DNA from 2 places in the Paenibacillus sp. FSL P2-0121 genome. Region 1 is predicted to be linked to the other one. Evidence: predicted binding sites of a transcription regulator. Region 1 holds the regulator's gene; the other holds the start of a gene.
The links. The regulator LexA, encoded in region 1, represses DNA repair genes until DNA is damaged. The targets are predictions, from matches to a motif close to CGAACATATGTTCG.
Positions count from the first base shown of each region.

Region 1 (3,720 bases):
AAATGCTTCTAATCGTGTACTCATCGCATTAGTATCATAGCGATTCATAAGTTTTGTGAAAATCCATTTCGTACGTTTCCCTTTATGCTTAATGACTACAGCTCCACGCGAAAGGGTGATTTTCTCAATATCTGCAGCTGGAAGTCCGCGTTCGCGATTGAATTTAATAGTGGACAGTCTTGCTTTTTCCACCTTTAAGTACGGACGACGGAAGAACAATAGCGCTGCCAGCAAATAGTACAGTACTACTCCCAGCCAATTAGCCAGCATGCCATTACCTTTGGCCTGATCAATAGAACCAACTACCCAAAACATAGTGCCAAGTATCACTAACACTACCGGAAATGCAATGTTGCGACCTTTAAAGACTTCGGCATTCTGGGTAGGAGATTTAGAGGCATAAATCGTATCCTTGCCTTGTTTCTTTCTTTGCTTGTTGATTTGCTGTGTGTTGCGTTGAACCATTCTTTCCCAAGAACGGGCCATGTGCGTTCCCCCTAGTCATCCTGAAATATCTATGAAAAGGAACAGCGAGCTAATGTTTAAGCCCCTTGTTACCTTGTTCATGCTCATCGTTATCTACTACTTCAATAGTATTTAATTGTGCTCGGAAGTTATTACGGATATTCCCCAGGTAAATTTCACGAAGCTTGGCGCGTTCCGCCACTTCCTCTTGATTAAGGCCTACGCTCTTCTGTTTGCGTGCCAATTCGTTAATTCGCGCGACCAACTCATCAATATTCAATACTTTCCCTCCCCCTATAAATTAATTCTAACTCTGCCATGAGAAAAAGAGCTTGTCAAGGTCTACTCCCTGCAAGCTCTACTGGTCATTCTATTATGTTCTCAGAAAATTAATAAATAGGTAAAGTAAGTATGTCTCCAGCGTTAATTTGACTACTCTTAATCCCACTTGAACGTTTAATTCCTTCTATATAAACAACTGTCTTCATATCAGCTGGTTTATTCTTAAGGGCAATACTCCATAGTGTATCTCCACGTTCAACCACAATCCGCTTCTCTTCCTTCATTATAGTCGTCGATCCTGCAAATACATTTCCCACTACTGTTAGGCCAGATAATACTAGCACGAAAATCAATATTAACTTAATAAAGAAATCTTGACGGAACAACGAAATCATCCCTCCAAGCAAACGTTCCGTTATCTCTTTCACCTTAGCGGAATTACGGGCAACGTCATTATGTCCTATAGATTCAACCACTGGGGCCTTATCGTAGATGCTGCGGTATGTACTGTATTTTAGCATAATCATCATCCTCCAAACACTTGTTCTTACTTTCGATTTTATAATAACACGAACATGTGTTTTGTTCAATACTATTTCAGAACAATTGTTCTCTTTTTTTCGAGAGACTCAAGCGGTTCATTTTATTATCATTTGTCTACCATTTTTTAACTCTAGCAGATTAATATTTATAATAGTTAGAACTTATGTTTGTGCGAACGGTAGTTCTATGTTATAATTTTCCCAAACATTACTATATGGGGTTGATTCCAATGTCAAAGATTTCAAGTCGCCAGCTGGCGATCCTGGAATTTATACGAAGCGAAGTCCGCAGCAAGGGTTATCCACCTTCCGTCCGGGAAATTGGAGAAGCTGTTGGCCTTGCTTCCAGCTCCACAGTTCACGGTCATTTGGACCGGCTTGAGAAAAAGGGACTTATTCGTCGAGATCCAACGAAGCCACGTGCAATAGAATTACTAGGCCAAGAGGATTCAGAGAATGTTCACCAATTCGCGCAGACCATCTCACGGATTCCTGTCGTAGGTAAAGTTACCGCCGGGGTACCTATCACTGCTACAGAGAATATCGAAGACTACTTCCCACTTCCTACTCACTATGTAGGTGACAACAAAGTATTTATGCTGTCTGTCATGGGTGATAGTATGGTGGACGCAGGCATTATGAATGGTGACTATGTGATTGTTCGCCAACAACAAACAGCGGACAACGGAGATATCGTTGTAGCCATGACCGAAGAAGATGAAGCAACCGTTAAGACCTTTTACAAGGAACGTGATCATATACGGCTTCAGCCGGAGAATCCAGCTTATGAGCCGCTTCGCCTTAATCGCGTAACTATTCTCGGAAGAGTCATCGGATTGTTTCGAGATATCCACTAAGTATGCACTTCTAACATAAAAGGCTGTTCCGCATATGCGGAACAGCCTTTTTTCTACGTTTTTTTTGCTTTTCCAACCACTTACGAACATTTGTTCCCAATGGCTAAAATGGCCATTTTCTATGAATAACCCTTTAGGCGTTCTGCTCATATCCTAATTAGGAAGGAGTGTTGCGTATAATGCCCAACTACCGAATTATTGTAGATCTGACCCAACGAATGTTATATCTTCTGGACAATGATATTGTGATTAGAGGTTACCCTGTCGGCATCGGTAAGATGTTAACCCAATCCCCAGTGGGTGAATTCACTATTATTAACAAACAACCCGACCCAGGGGGTCCCTTCGGTGTGTTTTGGATGGGACTGTCTAAACCACACTACGGAATTCATGGAAACAATGACCCTTCCTCCATTGGGAAAGAGGTGTCCCACGGCTGCATCCGGATGTACAACGAGGATGTGTTAGCACTCGCTGCTATTGTCCCTATAGGCACACGAGTAACGATAAGAAATTAAATTCGAATGGAGGCTCGGCAACCCCCAAATCACATTAAAAAATGGGGGTCATTACATAAGTAAGTATTTTTTCATTAGCATACTAGGAGTTTGGTGATTATATGTCGAATATTGTTAACAGGATTGCAAATTGAAAAGGATGTGTTTAGTTTGAATAATTCAAAAATTAGAACCCTCGTCGATTTTAAAGTCGATGCACTGGGTAAGCTGTCCGGTTTACTTTTAAATGATGAACAAGCTAGTGGAAAAAAAGTGAATTTGCTCACCTCTTTTGGCAGCATTCAGGGAATCGTCTCTCCAACCGTCTCCAACAAAGAGGATGTATTTGATTTAAAATCTTTGATGGATGATGTAATTGTAGACGAATACATATCTTATTTGGGAGCAGAACACCCTGATAAAAATTTCAGCTATAACTTTGTTGTCCTCAATGACGTTACTGTAAGACCTTATGCTAGTTATGGGACTCCGATCGAATACAAACAGCTGATTGTTTATACCGATCATATCACTGCCTTCAATTTTCTATAGGTTTTCATAATCATCTTAAAAAGCACCCTTGTAGCAACCCCCAATTTTGCATCATTTGCAGAATCGGAAGGTTTCTCTGGGTGCTTTTTTTGGGTTAATCGTGAAGCCGATCCTATAATTCCACGAATTTCCCTTTTAAAAGATACTAGTGGAGATCATTCAGGCATATCTTTCAATAAGCAACAATTTGAGTCTAATGAGATAACTAGGAGGTGTGATTATATGCTGATTATCTTGATGTACTTATTTGCTATTTTAGGAGTTGTTTTAATTCTAAGTGCCGCCATTATAAAATTGAAAACGCTATCTGCTTCATCTGAAATTTCTAAGCTAGTTAATGCGACCTCATCTTTTAACATCAGCTTCACCAAAACATTCATTCCCCCCAATCAATCTCACTTGATCGCACTTAACGAGCCTAATAAAAAATTGGCAATCGGTACCAAAAATCCGAAGAGTAACAAAAAAGCAGTAGCAAAGCTATACTCTTTTGATAATGTAATGGGATCCGAGATTGTGGTTAAC
Region 1 is NZ_CP150245.1:3,946,872-3,950,591, forward strand. It holds gene MKY54_RS17485 (hypothetical protein) at 1-486, opposite strand, end outside; gene MKY54_RS17490 (DUF896 domain-containing protein) at 536-745, opposite strand; gene MKY54_RS17495 (LysM peptidoglycan-binding domain-containing protein) at 855-1,268, opposite strand; gene lexA (transcriptional repressor LexA) at 1,520-2,146, shown strand; gene MKY54_RS17505 (L,D-transpeptidase) at 2,326-2,664, shown strand; gene MKY54_RS17510 (hypothetical protein) at 2,815-3,195, shown strand; gene MKY54_RS17515 (hypothetical protein) at 3,418-3,720, shown strand, end outside.

Region 2 (3,720 bases), 1.3 Mb from region 1:
TCATAATGCTCTCATGCTGATTCAGCGTTCCCGTGGTGCCGTTCATTAGATTGCCTTCCGTGTTCATCATCCGAGTGTGTTCCGCAGTCCCATCCATCCCGGTATTCGCGGCTGGGATACCGCCCAATGCTGCTGATCCCACGGCATTTGATGCATAGCTAGCTCCCATTAGACTCATTGATAATACAGTACCGCATGCAAGGCTTGTTATCAGCTTGTTCACAGTGTTATGCCTCCCTTTAAGGTTAGTTATCACTGATAATTTCCCCTTGGACGGCACTGTCTATGCATGGTGGTTTTACTCTTTTACTACATTAACTGTCTTTGTCACAGCATCATAAGTAACCTTTGCTCCAAGCGCCTCAGCCAGCGCACGTATGGGTACATAAGTTGTTCCGGTATCGAGAACGCCATCGGTAAGCTTGCGGCCGTTTAGGTTAATGGTCACTGTAACGTCTTTGTTCACCTGATCATCCCCTCCGGTAATCTTTTTTAAAGCCTCTTTGGCTTGGTCCGTCGTTGGACGTTTACCTGCCCGAAGTTGATCTATAGTTAAACCGAAAGTCATTTGCAGATGTGAATAATCTTTAAAAGAGGTCCAGTCCCCGCCCCATTCTAAACCAAGCCGCTTAGCCTCCTGTACAACCTCTTGCCAATCTGCTGTCTTATCCTTATCACCATCACGATTGATATCCCAAGAAAGGCTAGTGCCATTCGGCAGCAAAAGCGCAAAATCAAACGCAAGACCATAATTATGATAGCTGGTACCGCCTTTAGCGTTGGTAACTATCGGTCCTGGTTTGCTTCTACCCTGCGCATACAAAGCATTTTGCTCAGCAATGGTCCGTAGACCCTGAGTAATAACGATAGGGACTCCTCTCGCATGGCTTTGCTGAATCAAAACATTCGCACCTGCCGCCAAGACAGGATGAAGCCCGACCAGACGCGCCGCGGATTTTTCCCTCAATTGCTCCAAAGTCAGCATAGAATCACCCCTTTGGTATATTCAATGATGCCGCTGCCCTATTTGCCTGTACCCCTGTCCCCTTTAGGATGATTTCCACAAAAAAGGACAAAATATTTAACGAAAGGTGGGAGACATATGGATATTCATAGCGATAGCTATAAAGTTGCAGCCCTTAGTGAACAGGAAGAAGCACTGGAAATTATTCGGAATGCTGAAGCTTCCATTGCACATCTGACCGGTAATCCTACCGTTACCTTAATCGCTTATGAAAAAAGCGAAGGCAACGGTTCTCAGCATTAAACGATGTAGACCTCGACAATATCATCCACATCGATCCACTTCCATTCCTCCGCCCACTGCAGCTTAAACTCACGCGAGTGGGTGTGAATGGAAGTCACAAAACCACTTAACATCGTATTTTCAAAAGGGTCAAAAAGAATAACTGTCACTCGTACATGACTCCGCAACGACAAAGCCAGTGTACATTCAATCTCCTCCAGCTTCTGCTCATCCAGAATAGGCTTGATGCGGCGCAGCGTTTCCCGTTCATCTCTTATAATTCGTATCTTATGCTCCGGCAGCATCATGCGGCTGCTTTCCCACAGCCCGTTTTTCTCCAGCTTTTTGCCCATGGTAACCCCTCCTTAATTATATATCTATTCCTCTGAACACGAACGTATGTTTGTATTATATCCGCATCTTCGCATATTAATCAATAATCAGGAAAAAGATACCTTTTTAAGGGTCACTCTTTATTCAAAAGATGTATATTAATGTATATCTATCCAAGCTAAAATTCGCAGCAAAAAGACGCTGACAGATAAACTGCGCAGCGCCTGATTTGATTTATTCTTGAACAACGTCCCCAGACTCTGAGGTAGCCTGACCTTCGGAGTCTATAAGTCCTGTTGCTTCTCTTGCCTCGTTAAGCTTGGAAATACCGAATAACATCGCTACATCAGCGTTCTGATTCAATTCATTAAATTGCTCAGCCGTAACGTTTGCGGAATCAGCACCTTGAGAGGCCTCTTCTTTTAAAGAATAAGCACTTTCAAAGGCAACTTTAGACTCTTCGAGCAACTTACGAATGTCTTCAGGCAAGCTGGAGGAAATTTTTACTTTCTCGGCTTGATTCGATAAATCAGTTGCGGTACTCTGGAATTGCTTAATTTTCTTCTCCAACTGCTTGTCCGTGAGTTCTCCTGCTGAATAACCCGCAATGGCTTCGTTGAACTCCGCTAAAGAAGTTTTTCCTGACTCTTCAAGTTTAGACATTTCATTGTAGAAGTTTTGCACGGTCTCCTGCACTTCTTCCTCCGTGGCAGGTGCCGATGAAGTTGAATTATTGCTGCAGGCGCTAAGGATGACAGTCATCATCAGCATTCCTATTAGTAAAGCTTTTTTCATTATTTATCCCTCCACTTAACAGGATAATGTCGGTTTGTGTAAAGCGCAAATGAAATATATGTAAAATGACTGTTATGTTATAATTATTTTAATTGTGATCAGGAAAGGAGAGTATTTATGCCTTATTGCACCACCTGTGGAGCGGAATACAAGCAGGGCGCTAAATTTTGTGGAGTATGTGGAACCAGCCTTGACGGTACCGCTCCAGTAACCGCTCATCGACCCGCAGTAGATAATAATCATGTCATCCAAGAAGTCGTGCTCTGGAAAGGCAAACCTGCCGGCATCTCGGATCGACTCAAAGGAATCGTAGGACTTAACACAACTTCATATACCATTACAAGTCAGCGTATTATGGTAAAGACCGGACTTATCGGTAAAAATGTTGAAGAAATCGAATTGCTGCGCGTACGCGATTTATCCGTAAAACAGTCTATCATGGACCGGATGCTTGGCATTGGATCATTAACTGTATTTTCTGATGATGCCTCAGCGCCTCAGCTTCTTTTTCGAAAAATCCATGATGCCCAAACCGTCAAAGATGTTCTGCGCAAAGCCGTTCGTGACGAGAAGATCGCCAACAACATTAGCTACCGCGAGCAAATTTAAGACGTTCATACGTAAAAAGGCCCCGGAAAACCGGGGCTTTTTGCTTGCGCTTGCACACTTGAAGTACTCTTTTTTAAGGAAGATAAAATGCCCCCGCTGGGATAACCCCCTTGATCTGGCTCGGACTCTCCCACTGCAAAACAACCCGGGCGTCGCCCGCATTCTCATAATACTCCACCTTTATTTCATACGGCTTACCTGCAATCAGGTTTATACTCCCTTTTCGTTCCTGGCCGCTCTGATTCACCCAACTATCAATGACTAGCCCGCCATCAATCCATACCCGTATCCCATCATCAGAGTAGGAATAAATGGTATACACCTCGCTAAAAGCAGCCGTCAGCTTCCCACTCCACCGCACAGAGAATGCATCTACACGAATGGCAGGATCAGGCGAACCTTGTCTCCATGAAAAGTTAATATTGGCATCCGTTCGCAACAGTGCAGGCGTGCCGCTAAGCGTCATGTTATTGTAATATTGGCCACAGAGTCCACTCTCCAGCACACTATCCCCAATAGCAGCGAAAGCGGCGGCCTCAGCAGCATACTCCTCTCGTGTGAATACCATTTTGTCGTTCATAAAAGCTTTTATCACAGCGTCGGTATTCTTCTCATAGAGGAGTTTCCCCCAGGTCAGCTGATAAGACCATTTGGGCTGTGTTTTGGACAACAGTTCAGCAGACGGAAGCTCTCCATTCTCACCAATCGCAATCAGCTTGCCACGACCCAGATCCCAT
Region 2 is NZ_CP150245.1:5,266,534-5,270,253, forward strand. It holds gene MKY54_RS23275 (WGxxGxxG-CTERM domain-containing protein) at 1-223, opposite strand, end outside; gene MKY54_RS23280 (M15 family metallopeptidase) at 299-985, opposite strand; gene MKY54_RS23285 (hypothetical protein) at 1,103-1,267, shown strand; gene MKY54_RS23290 (YolD-like family protein) at 1,264-1,599, opposite strand; gene MKY54_RS23295 (hypothetical protein) at 1,814-2,374, opposite strand; gene MKY54_RS23300 (PH domain-containing protein) at 2,492-2,983, shown strand; gene MKY54_RS23305 (glycosyl hydrolase) at 3,057-3,720, opposite strand, start outside.
Region 2: MKY54_RS23290 (YolD-like family protein) is a predicted target of LexA. The motif match lies at 1,639-1,652, and genes of this name have one in related genera.